One region of the Microbulbifer salipaludis genome, then DNA from elsewhere that is predicted to be linked to it. Evidence: predicted binding sites of a transcription regulator. Region 1 holds the regulator's gene; each other region holds the start of a gene.
What was found. The regulator LexA, encoded in region 1, represses DNA repair genes until DNA is damaged. The targets are predictions, from matches to a motif close to ACTGTNTNTANANACAGT.
Positions count from the first base shown of each region.

Region 2: a site for LexA is predicted at 2,388-2,405, ahead of imuA (translesion DNA synthesis-associated protein ImuA). Genes of this name have one in related genera too.
Region 3: a site for LexA is predicted at 2,915-2,932, ahead of uvrD (DNA helicase II). Genes of this name have one in related genera too.

Region 1 is NZ_JAEKJR010000002.1:1,727,601-1,732,647, reverse strand. Features, by position in the region: gene topA (type I DNA topoisomerase) at 1-1,769, shown strand, start outside; gene JF535_RS12950 (DUF6586 family protein) at 1,833-2,372, shown strand; gene JF535_RS12945 (hypothetical protein) at 2,491-2,745, shown strand; gene lexA (transcriptional repressor LexA) at 2,832-3,440, opposite strand; gene JF535_RS12935 (LOG family protein) at 3,656-4,306, shown strand; gene JF535_RS12930 (DUF6763 family protein) at 4,400-4,732, opposite strand; gene JF535_RS12925 (TetR/AcrR family transcriptional regulator) at 5,003-5,047, shown strand, end outside.
Region 2 is NZ_JAEKJR010000003.1:88,026-93,072, forward strand. Features, by position in the region: gene JF535_RS15635 (S46 family peptidase) at 1-185, shown strand, start outside; gene JF535_RS15640 (hypothetical protein) at 247-432, opposite strand; gene JF535_RS15645 (BaiN/RdsA family NAD(P)/FAD-dependent oxidoreductase) at 436-1,641, opposite strand; gene dcd (dCTP deaminase) at 1,653-2,222, opposite strand; gene imuA (translesion DNA synthesis-associated protein ImuA) at 2,570-3,214, shown strand; gene JF535_RS15660 (Y-family DNA polymerase) at 3,345-4,850, shown strand; gene JF535_RS15665 (error-prone DNA polymerase) at 4,889-5,047, shown strand, end outside.
Region 3 is NZ_JAEKJR010000001.1:481,941-486,987, forward strand. Features, by position in the region: gene JF535_RS01960 (DUF4153 domain-containing protein) at 1-1,781, opposite strand, end outside; gene hexR (transcriptional regulator HexR) at 1,814-2,668, opposite strand; gene uvrD (DNA helicase II) at 2,964-5,047, shown strand, end outside.

The sequences.
Region 1 (5,047 bases):
CGGGCTACATCACCTACATGCGTACCGACTCCACCAACCTGAGTGCGGAAGCGGTGTCCTCGGTGCGCGAGTTCATCGAAGAAAATTACGGTGACAAGTACCTGCCGGAAAATCCGAACCGGTACAGCAGCAAAGAGGGTGCACAGGAAGCGCACGAGGCGATTCGTCCGTCCGATGTGCGGGTAAAACCCAACATGCTCTCCGGCATGGAACGCGACGCTGAGCGTCTGTACACCCTGATCTGGCAGCAGTTTGTGGCGTGCCAGATGACGCCGGCGCAGTTTACCTCGACATCTGTGGTGGTTACGGCAGGGGACTTCGAGCTGCGCACCCGTGGTCGCGTCATCCGCTTTGACGGCTTCCTGAAAGTGGCGCCGGCACAGAGCAAGAAAGACGAAGACCTGGTGCTGCCCGATATCAAGGTCGGTGAAAAGCTGAACCTGAAGAAGCTCGACCCCAAGCAGCACTTTACCAAGCCCCCGGCGCGCTTCAGTGAAGCGGCGCTGGTAAAAGAGCTGGAAAAGCGTGGAATTGGCCGTCCATCGACGTACGCATCCATTATTTCCACGATCCAGGATCGCGGTTACGTGCGTCTCGAAAACCGCCGGTTCTACGCGGAGAAGATGGGTGACATCGTCACCGATCGTCTCAGCGAGAGCTTTACCGACCTCATGGACTACGGTTTTACCGCCAGCCTGGAGGAGTCCCTCGACTCGGTTGCAGAAGGCAAGCGGGGTTGGAAAGACCTGCTGAACGATTTCTATGCCGGTTTCAGCAAGCGTCTCGAAGTGGCGCAGGATAAAGAAGGCGGCATGCGGCGCAATTCGCCCACGGATACGGACATCGAGTGCAGCCAGTGTGGCCGCCATATGCAGATCCGCACCGGTTCAACCGGCGTCTTTCTGGGCTGCTCCGGCTATGCGTTGCCTCCCAAGGAGCGCTGCACCAACACCATGAACCTGGTGTCTGGTGAAGAAGCCGTTGACGCCGATAAAGATGAAGAGGCGGAAACGCGCCAGCTGCGCGAGAAGCGCCGCTGTGGCAAGTGCGGCACGGCAATGGACAGTTATCTGGTGGACGAACAGCGTAAGCTGCACATCTGCGGTAACAATCCGGATTGCCCCGGCTTTGAAGTGGAAAAAGGCACTTTCAAGATCAAGGGTTACGATGGCCCACTGATCGAGTGTGACAAGTGCGGGGCGGATATGCAGTTGAAGTCCGGCCGTTTCGGCAAGTACTTCGGCTGTACCAGCGAGACCTGCAAAAACACCCGCAAGCTGCTGAAGAGTGGCCAGCCGGCACCACCCAAAATGGACCCGGTGCCCATGCCCGAGCTGCCCTGCGAGAAGGTGGACGACACCTACATTCTGCGCGACGGCGCCTCCGGTCTGTTTCTGGCGGCCAGCCAGTTCCCGAAAAACCGCGAGACCCGTGCCCCGTTGGTGAAGGAACTGCTGCCACATAAAGACGAGATTGATCCCAAGTACAGCTTCCTGTTCTCGGCACCCACGGAAGACAACGAAGGCCGCGATACCGTGGTGCGGTTCAGCCGCAAAACTCAGGAGCAGTATGTCCAGAGCGAGGAAGAGGGTAAGGCCACCGGCTGGAAGGCTTTCTACCGCGATGGCAAATGGCAGGTAGACGCGCCGGCGAAGAAAGCACCAGCCAAGAAAAAAGCTGCGGCGAAAAAAGCACCGGCTAAAAAAGCGGCCGCTAAAAAGGCACCAGCCAAGAAAAAAGCCACCACCAAAAAATCCCCGGCCAAGTAATTGGCCGGCTGGTCTGCTCAGCAGGTCGTTGTAAGAAACAGGGAGAAATAGGGAGTATGCAGGTTGAGTAATCCCTATACCGGTAGCGTTGCGTCGGCATTGCGCAAAGCACAGCTGATCCTCCAGTCTCCAGCCCCGGGCGAGGTTGAGGTTGCAGACACTCAGCAGGCGCTGCGGGAAACTGCATTGCAGGAAGCGGCGCTGATGCAGCTGTGGCGAGCCTACAAAGCATTTCTCGCCGAGCAGGGGCAGCAGCTCCAGCTCGGGTTCCGGGCCGGGGGCGAGCCGGATACCGCCCAGGCACTGGCGCAACTGGTGTCGGCTCGCGGCAAGTTCAGTGCCGAAGTCAATGAGCTGGTGAGCCTGTCGGAAAACCCGGACAGCTGGTTTCAGGGCATGCAGGCGGCCTGGGAGGCTCTGTGGCGGCCGGCAGGTGCAGAAGTGGCCCAGTCTGAAGGGGCCATCGGTGTGCAGAGCCTGATCCCCGTACAGCAGCTTGACCGAGCGGCTCCTGAGCCCCTTAGCCGGGATCTGTTGATGAAGTGGCTGCGCGCGCTGAATGAGCTGGTGGTGCGGCAGCGGGCCCACGGGCAGGAGTGGTGAACCCGTCCGGGCTGGATCCGGTTCTGTCCTCTGATTAATCTCCCTTCCCTGTGGTACACTGCCACAAATCGCGCCGGCCGGTGGTTGGTGCTTCCCGGGAAGATAAGTGGAGAGATGAATGTCTTCTGAGACCTACGAAATCATCGAGTTGTCCAATGGTGATGTGGCGCTGCGGCGTGCTGGTCACAAAGATGATCCGTTGGTGCGTATCCATTTTTCTGCCGAGAGTCTCGATTTTCTGCGTGAGCACAAAGTGACCATTGCCCGCGCCATGCTGGAGGCGGGTATCGAAGCGGTGCAGGAGATCAATGCCCTGGAGCCAGAGCCTTTTGAAGAAGAGGACGTGGATTTGACCGAGCACACAATCCACTGATCCTGGTTGATACAGACGCATAAAAAACAGGGCCTAGGCCCTGTTTTTTTATGCGTGGATGTCTGCGGTAATCCGCCCCGTGCGTATCACACCGGGTTTTGCCGGATCACACCCACCGCCAGCCCCTCAATGGCGAAGTTGCGGTCGCGCATATCGACTTCAATCACATTGAAGTCTTCGTTTTCCGGCAGCAGCTGAACCGTTGCCTGGTTGCCCCGGCGCTTGAATCGCTTCACCGTCACTTCGTCTTCAATGCGCGCCACCACGATCTGGCCATTGCGAATGTTGTCGGTCCGCTGCACCGCCAGCAGGTCGCCGTCGAGAATACCTGCATCCTTCATGCTCATGCCGTGCACCCGCAGTAGATAATCTGCTGGTGGATGGAAAAACTCGGCGGGAATTTCACAGTACTCCTCGATATTTTCCTCTGCCAGCACCGGGTTACCCGCAGCAACACGACCGACAATGGGCAGGCCGGTGTGATGGTCCGGGATGCGGATACCACGGGAGGCACCGGCCACCATCTCGATGGCGCCCTTGCGCGCCAGCGCCTTGAGGTGTTCTTCCGCTGCGTTTGGCGAGCGAAAGCCGAGTTCCTGGGCAATTTCCGCGCGGGTGGGGGGATAACCGGTATCGTCCAGATACGTTTTGATCAACGCAAGTACCTGGGCCTGGCGGGCAGTGAGGTTTGTCATGGGCAGTTCCTGTTATTCGAGATCTTCCATCCCGATTTCCCGGGGTCTGTATTTTTATACAGTTGCTGTGATTATATACAGATTTGGCGGGGCCGCAAACGCTGGGTGGATTGCGTGAACTGCTAGACTGTAAGCGGGTTTGGTGTATGGGGTTCGGTGTGTATCGCTCACATCGCCCATGCACTTCGCCAGGCATATTCATAAGGAGCTGGCATATGCTGGATGCAAAAATGCCCGAAGCATGGCGAGTGCTGCGTATTCAGTCTGAACTCGTGGATGGTATCGAGCGGCTGATTACCCTCAAGGGTGCTGTCACCGTGTTTGGCAGTGCGCGGTTCCCTGAACAGGCGGCGGAATATCAGGAGGCGCAACGCCTCGGGGAATTGCTGGCCTGCGAAGGAGTGCCGGTGATTACCGGTGGTGGGCCGGGGATTATGGAGGCCTGTAATCGCGGTGCGTTTTGCCAGTCTGGTGAATCCATCGGGTTGAGTATCGAATTGCCTCACGAGCAATTGCCCAATGCCTATCTCGATATCAATCTGAACTTTCGCTATTTCTTTGTGCGTAAATTTATGTTCGTCAAACACGCGATGGGCTTTATTGCCATGCCCGGGGGCTATGGCACCCTGGATGAGTTGTTTGAAGCGCTCACGCTGGTGCAGACACGCAAGGTGCGGCGCTTCCCCATTGTGTTGGTGGGTAAGCAGTATTGGGCAGGACTCGTGGACTGGATGCGCAATACCGTACTGGCGCGGGGCTGCATTGATGCCGATGACCTGAGCCTGTTCACACTGGTTGATACCGTCGATGAAGCGGCGCAGATCATTATCGAGTTTATCCGTGAGTGTGACGGGGAGACTCAGTAATTCATCGCCGGTTTTCAGCACTGTAAAGGCCGAAAACTCTCTGGGGCGAGGCGGGCAGGTTTCTGGTCGGTTGTGAGGTTACCGGTTCTCACGTCAGAAGATATCGTCGGTTCCCGGATACGATTCACCCTCCAGCCGGTCGATGGCGCTCTGCACCGGTGAAAGAATCGGGCTGCGGAATCCCGAGTCTTCCTCATCCTGCATTTCTTCCGCAAGGATACCGTAGCCGGCATTGGCGTTTTCCGGTTCCGCGGCGCCGATCACCGGTAATCTTGGCCAGCTCTGGAAGTCGATTTCCCCCAGTGAACCGTCCAGGTACTGGATTTCAATGGTGCGGGATGGGTGGTCTACGGCCACCACTTCGAACAAGTCGCCACTGTCGAAATTTTCAAACCAGCTACCAATTTCAGGAGCAATTCTTGCCATGATGTGGCCCTCCCGGGTCAATATCCTGTGGCTCGCAATAGTGGAGCCTCTGAACTCAATCTAGTGTGGGGCGGGAGGTCTTGGTAACTGGCAGGTCGCAAATGTCGTGCGGTGGAACTTTGGCGCGCGCGGATGCGAGGGCGGTTTCACCAGTGGCGCAAATTCTGTGTCGACCGTGCAATGCAGATGGGCTGCCGTGCCGGGGCGACTATGCTAGTCTCTCGCTTTAAACAAACGTTTTAATTATCAGTTTGAAACTGTGAGCAGGACATGAGTCAGCTGGACACCGTCAACCGTATACTGGACGCCGCCGAG
Region 2 (5,047 bases), on a different contig from region 1:
GCAAGGGTGAATTCATCGGTCTGGTGTTCGACGGCACCTACGACAGCATCAATGCCGACTGGGACTTCAACGACAACACCCGCGCCATCCATGTGGATGTGGAATACATGCTGTGGGTAATGGAGAAAGTGGATCACGCCGATAATCTGCTGGAAGAGATGGGCGTAGCGGCGCCGAAGCAGTAATTCAGGCCGCAATAATAAAAAGCCGGCATTCGTGCCGGCTTTTTATTTACAGTAATTTTAATTACAGCAACTCGGTCTTGGTTTTTCCACACCGCTGGCAACGGTACTCCGTGACCAGCTTCCCCTGCTTCACATCAAACTTGCGCTCGGTGACGACCACCCACTTGTGAAACCCATCACGGCACAGACTGCTGCCCTTGTGTTTTTCCCAAGGGGTTTTGCGTTTGAATGGCAATACATCACCCATTGATCAGACCTCCCCACCGGCGGCATGGGCAGATGCCCAGGCCCATTGAAAATTGAATCCGCCGAGCCAACCGGTAACATCCAGTACCTCACCGATAAAATACAGCCCCGGCTGCTTCATGCTTTGCATACTGCGCGACGACACCTCGTTGGTATCCACGCCCCCCAGGGTAACTTCCGCGGTGCGGTAACCCTCGGTGCCTTCAGGAGTCAACGTCCAGGTCTGCAGCTTCTCGCCCACGTCTTTTAATGCCTGTTCGCTGTAATGCTTGAGCGGCTTGCTATCCAGGCCGATTCTCTGCAGGAAGAACTGTACCAGCTTCTTGCTCCACAGCTCCGCCAGTACCGTGTGCAGGAAGCTCTCCTGCTTGTTACCGCGCTGTTCGCTGAGCCAGTCGGATAAATCCAGCCCCGGCGCCAGATCGAAGGTCACCGGCATACCCTCTTTCCAGTGACTGGAAATCTGCAATACCGCCGGGCCACTCAGTCCCTTGTGGGTAAACAGCATCTGCTCGTGGAAGTGGCCCTCGGCACAGCTGGCATTCACCGCCAGTGAAGTGCCCGGCAATTCCTGCTGCCGCGCCAGCGCGCGCTTGTTCAGGATAAACGGTACCAGCGCCGCGCGGGTGGGAATGATGTTGTGGCCGAATTGCTTGGCCAGGTCATAGCCAAAACCGGTAGCACCCATGGTGGGGATCGACAGGCCGCCGGTAGCGACCACCAGGGATTCACACACCACTTTCCCCAGCGAGGTGTGCACCACAAAGCCTTTCGCTTGCGCTTCATCGAGAGGCTCGATGCGCTGGATTTCACAGCGGGTGCGTATCTGCGCTTTCGCCTCGCGACACTCCGTAAGCAGCAGGTCGACGATATCCCGGGACTTGTTGTCGCAGAATAACTGACCAAGAGTTTTCTCGTGGTAGGGGATACCGTGCTTTTCCACCAGCGCAATAAAGTCCCACTGGGTATAACGAGCCAGGGCGGATTTACAGAAGTGGGGGTTTTCGCTGTAGAAGTTGTCCGGCGCCGTGTACAGGTTGGTGAAGTTGCAGCGGCCGCCGCCGGACATCAGGATTTTTTTACCAACCTTGTTGGCGTGGTCCAGCACCAGCACACTGCGGCCACGCTTGCCCGCCACCGAGGCACACATCAGGCCGGCGGCGCCGGCGCCGATGATCAGCACATCGGTCTGGGTAGGAAGGTCTGTCATTCGTGGTCAGATCAGGTCTTCGGCAGGGTGACGCCGCGCTGCCCCTGGTATTTGCCACCGCGGTCCTTGTAGGACACATCGCAGATTTCGTCGGACTCGAAGAACAGCATCTGTGCCACACCTTCATTCGCGTAGATTTTCGCGGGCAGGTTGGTGGTGTTGGAGAATTCCAGGGTCACGTGACCTTCCCACTCGGGCTCCAGCGGGGTCACGTTGACGATGATGCCGCAGCGGGCGTAGGTGGACTTACCCAGGCAGATGGTCAGTACCGAGCGTGGAATGCGAAAGTACTCCACGGTGCGCGCCAGCGCGAAGGAGTTGGGCGGGATGACACAGTAGTCGCCCTCCACATCCACAAAGCTGTCTTCATCAAACGCCTTGGGGTCCACGGTGGCGGAGTGCACATTGGTGAAAATCTTGAACTCGCTGGCACAGCGCACGTCGTAGCCGTAGCTCGACGTGCCGTAGGAAATCAGGCGATCACCCGATGTACCGTGACGTACCTGGCCCGGCTCGAAGGGCTCGATCATGCCCTCATTTTCAGCCATGCGACGAATCCACTTATCGGATTTGATGCTCACCCTTTCCCCTCACTTGTTCATTTCTGGCAGTCATTTAAAGAGGCCGAATCATAGCCGGTTTGCCCTGTGCAAAAAAGTATCACTGATTGCCGTCGAATTCAGCGCGTACAGGCCCGGTGTGGGCTTGCCGACACTGGATGACTACTGTATAAATTGCCAGTAGATACTGTATGCACATACAGCCAACCCCTGTCAGACCACCCGTGTGGAGCGAGCCAATCGTGAACAGCGCCGAAAACTTTTTGCAAAACAAGCAGTTAGCTCAGCAGGCCAGCAACGAGCCATCTATCCCCCCAGGGCAAGGGACATCAGGGCAAGGGACAACAGGGCAAGAGCGGCCACGGCCATTGCAGCAGTTGCTTGCCCGCCCGGACATCTGGCAACTGGCCAGTGGCCAGCGTCGCCCGCGCACCGGTATCAGCACCGGCTACCGCGGCCTGGATGCACTGCTGGCCGGGCACGGCTGGCCCCGTGCCGCCACCACGGAGCTTTTGGTCGACAAGGCCGGTATTGGCGAGATGTCCCTGATACTCCCCACCTTGGCAGAGCTCACCCGCCAGGGGCGCATGGTGATACTGGTCAATCCACCACACATTCCCTATGCCCCGGCGCTGGCGCAGGCCGGTGTGCAGCTGGAAAAGCTGCTGATCCTGCACCCCAGGGGCCAGCGGGATCAGTTATGGGCAGCGGAGCAGTCCCTGCAGTCCGGCGCCTGCGGCGCCCTGATCCAGTGGCAGGGCAAGGAAACCCACGCAGACAAAGACCTTCGCCGCCTGCAGCTGGCGGCGCGCGATGGCGATTGCCTGCACTTTCACTTCCGCCCCGGCTCCTGTGCACAAACCCCGTCGCCCGCGGCCCTGCGCCTGCAACTGAAAAGCGATGGCGAGCAATTGGCACTGCATTTGTTCAAACAGCTGAGCGGCAAATCCGGCCAGCGCCTGCACCTGGCGCGCAACCCGGACCTGGTGCGGCAGGACCAGCCGCTCCACTGAATCGACGGTACGCTCTCTGGTGGATGCGCTGCGCTTATCCACCCTACGCACAACCACCAGTAACAATGCCGTAGGGTAGATAAGCGCAGCGTATCTACCAATTAACCAAGCTCCGACAGGAGACTCCAACATGCTCTGGCTTTGCATACAGCTCCCGAAGCTGCCCCTGGAAGCACTGGTCCGCGCCCACCGCGCCGGCGACGATGCTCCCCTGGCAGTAACCCAGAACAGTCTGATTATTGAGGCCAACAACGCCGCCTATACGCACAATATCGAGCCCGGGCTCAGCATCGCCACCGCCTGCGCCTACTGCGCGGAACTGCAGCTGCTGGACCGGGACCGGGAGCGCGAGGAACAACTGCTGCAGCACCTGGCCCAGTGGGCCTACAGCTTTACTCCCGTGGTATCACCACGCAGTGCCGAAAGTGAAAAGAATCAGCCCGATAGCAATTTCGCCTGCCTCTATCTGGAAATCAGCGGCAGCCTCAAGGCCCACCGCGGCCTCGCCCCCCTGTTACAGCAGCTGGGCAAGGAACTGCACAAAATGCGTATCAGCCACAGCATGGGATTGGGCCACAGCCCTTCTGCCGCGCACCTGCTCAGCCAGCTACCGGAGCACCGCCAGTGGCTGGCAGAAACCCGAAGCGCGCCCACCCCCCAGCAGTGGCGGCAGTGGATCAGCTTCGCCCCCAGTAAATTCCTGGACTGCAGTCACACGGCCATTACCAAGCTGTATGCCTGCGGGATCAAGCGCGTCAGCCAGCTGCTGGCCATCCCCCTGTCAGAAGTAGGTGGCCGCTTCGGGCACAGTTTTATCGACTACCTCGCCCGCCTGAATGGTACCCGCCCGGACCCGATACCCAGCTTCGAGCCGCCGGCAGAATTTGATAGTGAACTGTTTTTCCCAAGCCCACTGGATAACAGTGAGCAGCTGCTGTTCCCCGCCGGACGCCTGGTGCGGGAGCTGTGCCGGCAGCTGCAACGCCGCCAGTTGTACAGCCAGCGGCTGTGCTGGACGCTCGATTACGGCAGCCGCGGCAGCCAGCAAGTCACGGTAGACATCTCCCAGCCGCTACTGGACCCGCAAAGACTGATCGCACTGACCAAGCTGCAGTTTGAGCGCGTAACACTGAAAGAGCCCGTGCAGGCGCTGGCACTCAAGTGCCAGCAACTACAGGCGATAGAAAGCCACAGCCTGCGGGAGGACTTTTTCGATGAAGGCAGCAAGCAGCATGAAAGCTACCAGCTGATCGATAAACTCAAGGCCCGGCTGGGGCACCAGGCCCTGTCTGCGGTCACCCTCAAGGAAAGCTACCTGCCGGAACAGGCCTGGCAGAATGCCGACAGCCTCACCCTGCACAGCAAGGCACGCGGTCATCAGCTCACCCCGGTCCATGCCCCCCGCCCCAACTGGTTGCTGTCGAGACCCGACCGCATCCAGCAACGGGACCACAAGCTGTTTTACGACGGGGAGCTGCGATTGCTCCAGGGCCCGGAGCGCATCGACGGTTACTGGTGGCAGCACCACCGCCATGCGCGCGACTACTACATCGCCCGCGGGGAGCAGGGCAGCCTCTACTGGGTGTTTCAGGACCTGACGTCAGAGCACTGGTTTCTCCACGGCGTGTATTCCTGAGCGCCGCCCGATCACTACCGAGTTTCAGACACCCCTGCATGCAGTACGCAGAGCTTTTCTGTCAGAGTAATTTCTCTTTCCTACAGGGCGCCTCGCACCCACAAGAGCTGGTGGCGGCTGCCTGCAGACTCGGTTACCGCGCACTCGCCATCACCGACGAGTGCTCCATGGCGGGAGTGGTACGCGCCTATACGGAG
Region 3 (5,047 bases), on a different contig from region 1:
GGGTCGAACAGCAGTTCATCGTCCAGGTACAGGCTTTGCCAGCGGGAGGCGCGCAGCGCAAAGTTACCCCTGGCGAGCCGCTCCTGCAGCTGATCAAAGGATTCAGTGGTGGTGCGGCTGCTGTCGGCAAACACGGCCCAGCCGCCATCACCCGCCGTGTGGGCGGTGATCCGCAGCCAGTGGCGCTGATCCGTGCTGGAATCGCGGTGTTCAAACAGGAGGTATTCGGGCGCTCCGTCGCCGTCGAGATCCTGTACCAGCCACAGGCAAGCGCGCCCCTCCTGTTCACAGGCCCTGCCCGCAGCGCCCAGGTCGGCGTGTTGCGGCGGCGGCGGCGCGCCTTCGGGCAGCACCGGAATCTCCCGCACCCGCTGCGCGCGGGCGTGTATCTGTAGCGGGTTTTCCCGGAGCTTCCCGTCAATCTTTGGCGCCAGCAACTGTTGCAGGTGCGCGGCGATGTCGTTGTCCTGCTGGACAATGGGCAGCGTCTGCAGGCTTTGCAGCGCTTCCAGCCCCGGTCGCCCGAGCTTCTGGCGCAGGAAAAAGAAATCAAAATCCGCCAGCGCTACCCGCCCGTCCTGCAGCCGCGCCGCCTGGCTGTCGGCGCTGATGCGCCAGAAATTTGCCAGTGGCGACTGTGTAATCAGGCATACCGCCAGCACCCACAGGGCCAGCCCGCTATTCAGCCGTGGCAGCCAGTCGGCCCAGTGCCCGCCCCGGCGCAGGATGGCGATACTGTAGCTGACCGCCAGCAGCGCCAGGGTCAGCGCTACGACAAAACCCCACAGCCGCTCCGGGGTCCAACCGTACTGGTGCACCCGCAGGAACAGGCCGTACAGGGCGAATGCGGCATAAATCGGTGCGAGCACCAGGGCCAGCAACAGCAGGCGGTTGATCCACTTGGGATAGCGGGCGAAGGGAAACTCGTCCTGGATCACGCCGTTGGTGAAAAACAGCAACAGTGCCAGCAGCCACAACAGCAGGGCGCTGCCGTGGCCGGTGTCCCAGATCGGCTGCAGCCCGGTAAACGGCAAGGTGGCGAGGAATACCACAGTCAACACCGCCAGCAACGGCAGCAGCGCGACAAGCATGGTGCGCAGCAGGCGCTTCAGGGTGAGCACAAAGCTTTGCTGCGAGCGGAACAGGATGGCGCCACAGCCCGCCACCAGCCAGGTCACCGGGTAGAAAAACCAGTCTTCCTCAAACAGCTCCTTGAAAAAGCCCACACCCACCAGTTTGAACAGCGACTGCCACAGGAACAGGATCAGCCAGAAAATCCCGGTGAAAATCAGGGTGAGGCCGACGGTCAGCGCGATATCCCAGGAATAGTGGAACTGGGCGGAATAGTCCGGCCAGCGCAGCTGCGCCGTGTCGGTGGCGCCGGCCCGCAGCAGGAAAGCGACAATAAAGGTGGCAACCACCACGGCAACGCAGAACGCAAACGGCCAGTTGCAATCGATCATATCGGCGGGCGTGCACTGATAGCCCCGGTAGCTGGCCAGCAGGGCCAGCAGTGCGGCATACGCGGCGACGATCCACCAGTACCCTCGCGCCAGACGCGGCGCCACCGTGACAATAATCAGTGGTGGCAGGGTGATGACCAGGGTGTAGCAGAGAAATTGCCACACCGGCGACCAGTGCTCGACGGCGGCAAAGAACTTGAGTGCGTAAAGGGCAAGGCCCTGTAGCAGGGCGGCGATCAGGATCAGGCGCTTTTCGGCGATGCCAAGATCCTGCGGTTGGTTGGGCGTACTATCTTGCTGGTCGCTGCTTCCGTGCATATCGCGTCCTGTTCGCCTCTTTTGTGGCCGTATTAGTGCTTCTCTTCCCGCAAATTATAGAGGCCTTTTTTCAGCTTCAGCAGGTGCTCCTGCAATTGTGGACCCTTGCGCTGGGCGACGCCGATAGCCAGCACGTCGATGACGACAAGGTGGGCAATGCGCGAGGACAGCGGCGTATACAGCTCGATGTCCTCCTCCACATCCACCTCCAGCGGAATGCTGGACTGGCGTGTCATCGGGGAGCCGCTGGGGCCGAGGCCGATAACGATGGCGCCCTGCTGCTTGGCCATTTCCATGGAGCGCAACAGCGAGGAGGTGCGACCGCTCTGGGAGATGGCGACCACTACGTCCCCGGGCTCCATGCTCATCGCCGACATGCTCTGCATATGGTGGTCGGAATGGGCGGCGGTGGCCATCTGCAGGCGGAAGAATTTGTGCTGGGCGTCGGCGGCGACCGCACCGGAGGCGCCAAAGCCGAAGAACTCCACCCGCTTGGCGGCGGCGATGGCGGCCACGGCGGCCTCCAGCGCGCGCCCGTCGATCTTGTCGCGCACATTGAGCAAGGTGTCGACGGTGGAGTCGAAGACCTTGCGTTTGTATTCGGCGATGGTGTCAGTCTCGGTGACCGCGATCTGACCAAAGCTGGGGCTGGAGGCGAGCTGCTGTGCGAGGTTGAGCTTGAATTCCTGGAAGCCGGAACAGCCGACGGCGCGGCAGAAACGCACCACGGTGGGCTCGCTCACCTGGGCCTCGGTGGCGAGATCCACTATGCGCATATGGATGATTTCGCCCGGATTGGCGAGGATGTATTCGGCGACCTTGCGCTCCGATTTCCGCATGGAACTCAGCTGTTCGCTGATCCGCTGCGTGACTTCCGCTGGCTTCACGACTCTACCTTCTATGGTTCAAGCCGTGCAGTTTAGCGGTATGGCCCGGTGCTGGCGAGCCTTGGCTCCGCTCGATTCTGGCTTTGTGGCGGCCCTGCTGCCGGCTAGGCCTTTGCGAGACACGAGCTAGGCGCCCCCCCTCAACCCATCCCTGGGGGCTCGTCTGCGGCCGTCCTGGCCGCAGACGGTCTCACAAAGGCCTATCCGGCATCAGAGCCTTCACATCGAATTTCAGTGGTTCAAAACCCTGTTTATATACCCAGTTATCCCAAAACCCCTGATACAATCCGCCCCCATGGACGTATCTGAACTCTTAGACCCCCTCAACGACCCACAGCGCGAAGCCGTCGCGGCGCCGCCGGGCCATCAACTGGTTCTGGCTGGCGCCGGCTCGGGCAAGACCCGTGTGCTGGTGCACCGTATCGCCTGGCTGATGCAGGTGGAGGGGGCATCGCCCTACTCCATTATGGCGGTGACCTTTACCAACAAGGCCGCGCGCGAGATGCGCGGGCGCATCGAGGAACTGCTGGGGGTAAATACCTTTGGCATGTGGGTGGGCACCTTCCACGGTCTCGCCCACCGCCTGCTGCGTGCCCACTGGGCCGAAGCCAAGCTGCCGCAGAATTTCCAGATCCTCGATAGCGACGACCAGCTGCGCCTGATCAAGCGGGTGCAGAACGAGCTGGGGCTGGACGACAAAAAGTGGTCCCCGCGGGAGACCCAGTGGTGGATCGGCGCCCAGAAAGACGAGGGTATCCGCCCGCAGTATATCCAGCTCACGGGCGACCCCTGGTTGCAGACCATGGTGCGTATCTACAGTGCCTACGAGGAAGCCTGCCAGCGCGCCGGGGTGGTGGACTTTGGCGAGCTGCTGCTGCGCGCCCACGAACTGCTGCTCAACAACGACAGCATCCTTGCGCACTATCGCCGCCGCTTCCCCTATATCCTGGTGGACGAGTTCCAGGACACCAACACCATTCAATACGCCTGGCTGCGTCTGCTGGCCGGGGATGAGTGTGCGATTACCGCGGTGGGGGACGACGACCAGTCTATCTACGGCTGGCGCGGCGCCAAGATCGAGAATATCCAGCATTTTGAGGCGGACCTGAAGGACGTGCAGACGGTGCGCCTGGAACAGAATTACCGCTCTACCAGCACCATTCTGAACGCCGCCAATGCGGTCATCGCGCACAACTCCGGTCGCCTCGGCAAGGAGCTGTGGACCGAGGGCGACAAGGGCGAACCCATCTCGCTGTACTCCGCCTACAACGAACAGGACGAGGCGCGCTTTATCGTCGAGCGTATCCAGGACTGGGTGCGCGACGGCAACCGCCGCGACAGTATCGCCATCCTGTACCGCTCCAACGCCCAGTCGCGGGTGCTGGAAGAAGGCCTGCTGCGCGAGCAGGTGCCCTACCGCATCTACGGTGGCCAGCGCTTCTACGAGCGCATGGAGATCAAGAACGCACTGTCGTACATGCGCCTGATCACCAACCGCCACGACGACACCTCCTTCGAGCGGGTGGTGAATACCCCCACCCGCGGTATCGGTGCGCGCACCGTGGACACCGTGCGCGAGTTCGCCCGTGAACACGGCTGCTCTCTGTGGGACGCCGCATCCAAGATGCTGCAGCAGAAGGTGCTCGCCGCTCGCGCCGGCAATGCGCTGGGCAACTTCCTCAGGCTGATCGACGCGCTGGATGAGGAGAGCACCGACAAGACCCTCGACCACATCGCCGAGATGGCCATCGAGCAGACCGGCCTGATCGAGTTTCACGGCAAGGAAAAGGGTGAGAAGGGCCAGACGCGGGTGGAGAACCTGCAGGAACTGGTCAGCGCCTGTCGCGCCTTCGACGGCTTGCCCACCGTGGACGCCGACGGCGAAGCGGTGGATGAAGAAGAAATCCCGCTGATTAACCAGTTCCTCGACAGCGCCGCACTGGACGCCGGCGAGGGGCAGGCGGACGAGTTTGAAGACGCGGTGCAGCTAATGACCCTGCACTCGGCAAAAGGCCTCGAGTTCCCACTGGTATTCATGGCCGGTGTGGAAGAAAACCTCTTCCCGCACAAAATGTCCGCCCAGGAGCCCGGGCGCATGGAGGAGGAACGCCGCCTCTGCTATGTGGGCATCACCCGCGCCATGCAGAAACTGTACATCACCTACGCCGAAAGTCGCCGCCTGTTTGGCAGCGAGACCTACAACAAGCCGTCGCGGTTTATCAGTGAAATCCCGGTGGAGTACATCCACGAGGTACGGCTCAAAACCGAAATATCCAAGCCCCTGTTCCAGCCGAACGCCGGCAAGTACGGTGGGGGCATCAACCCCTACTCCGACGCCGCCCCGGACTTTGACGACGACCTGCCGCCGCTCGCTTTGGG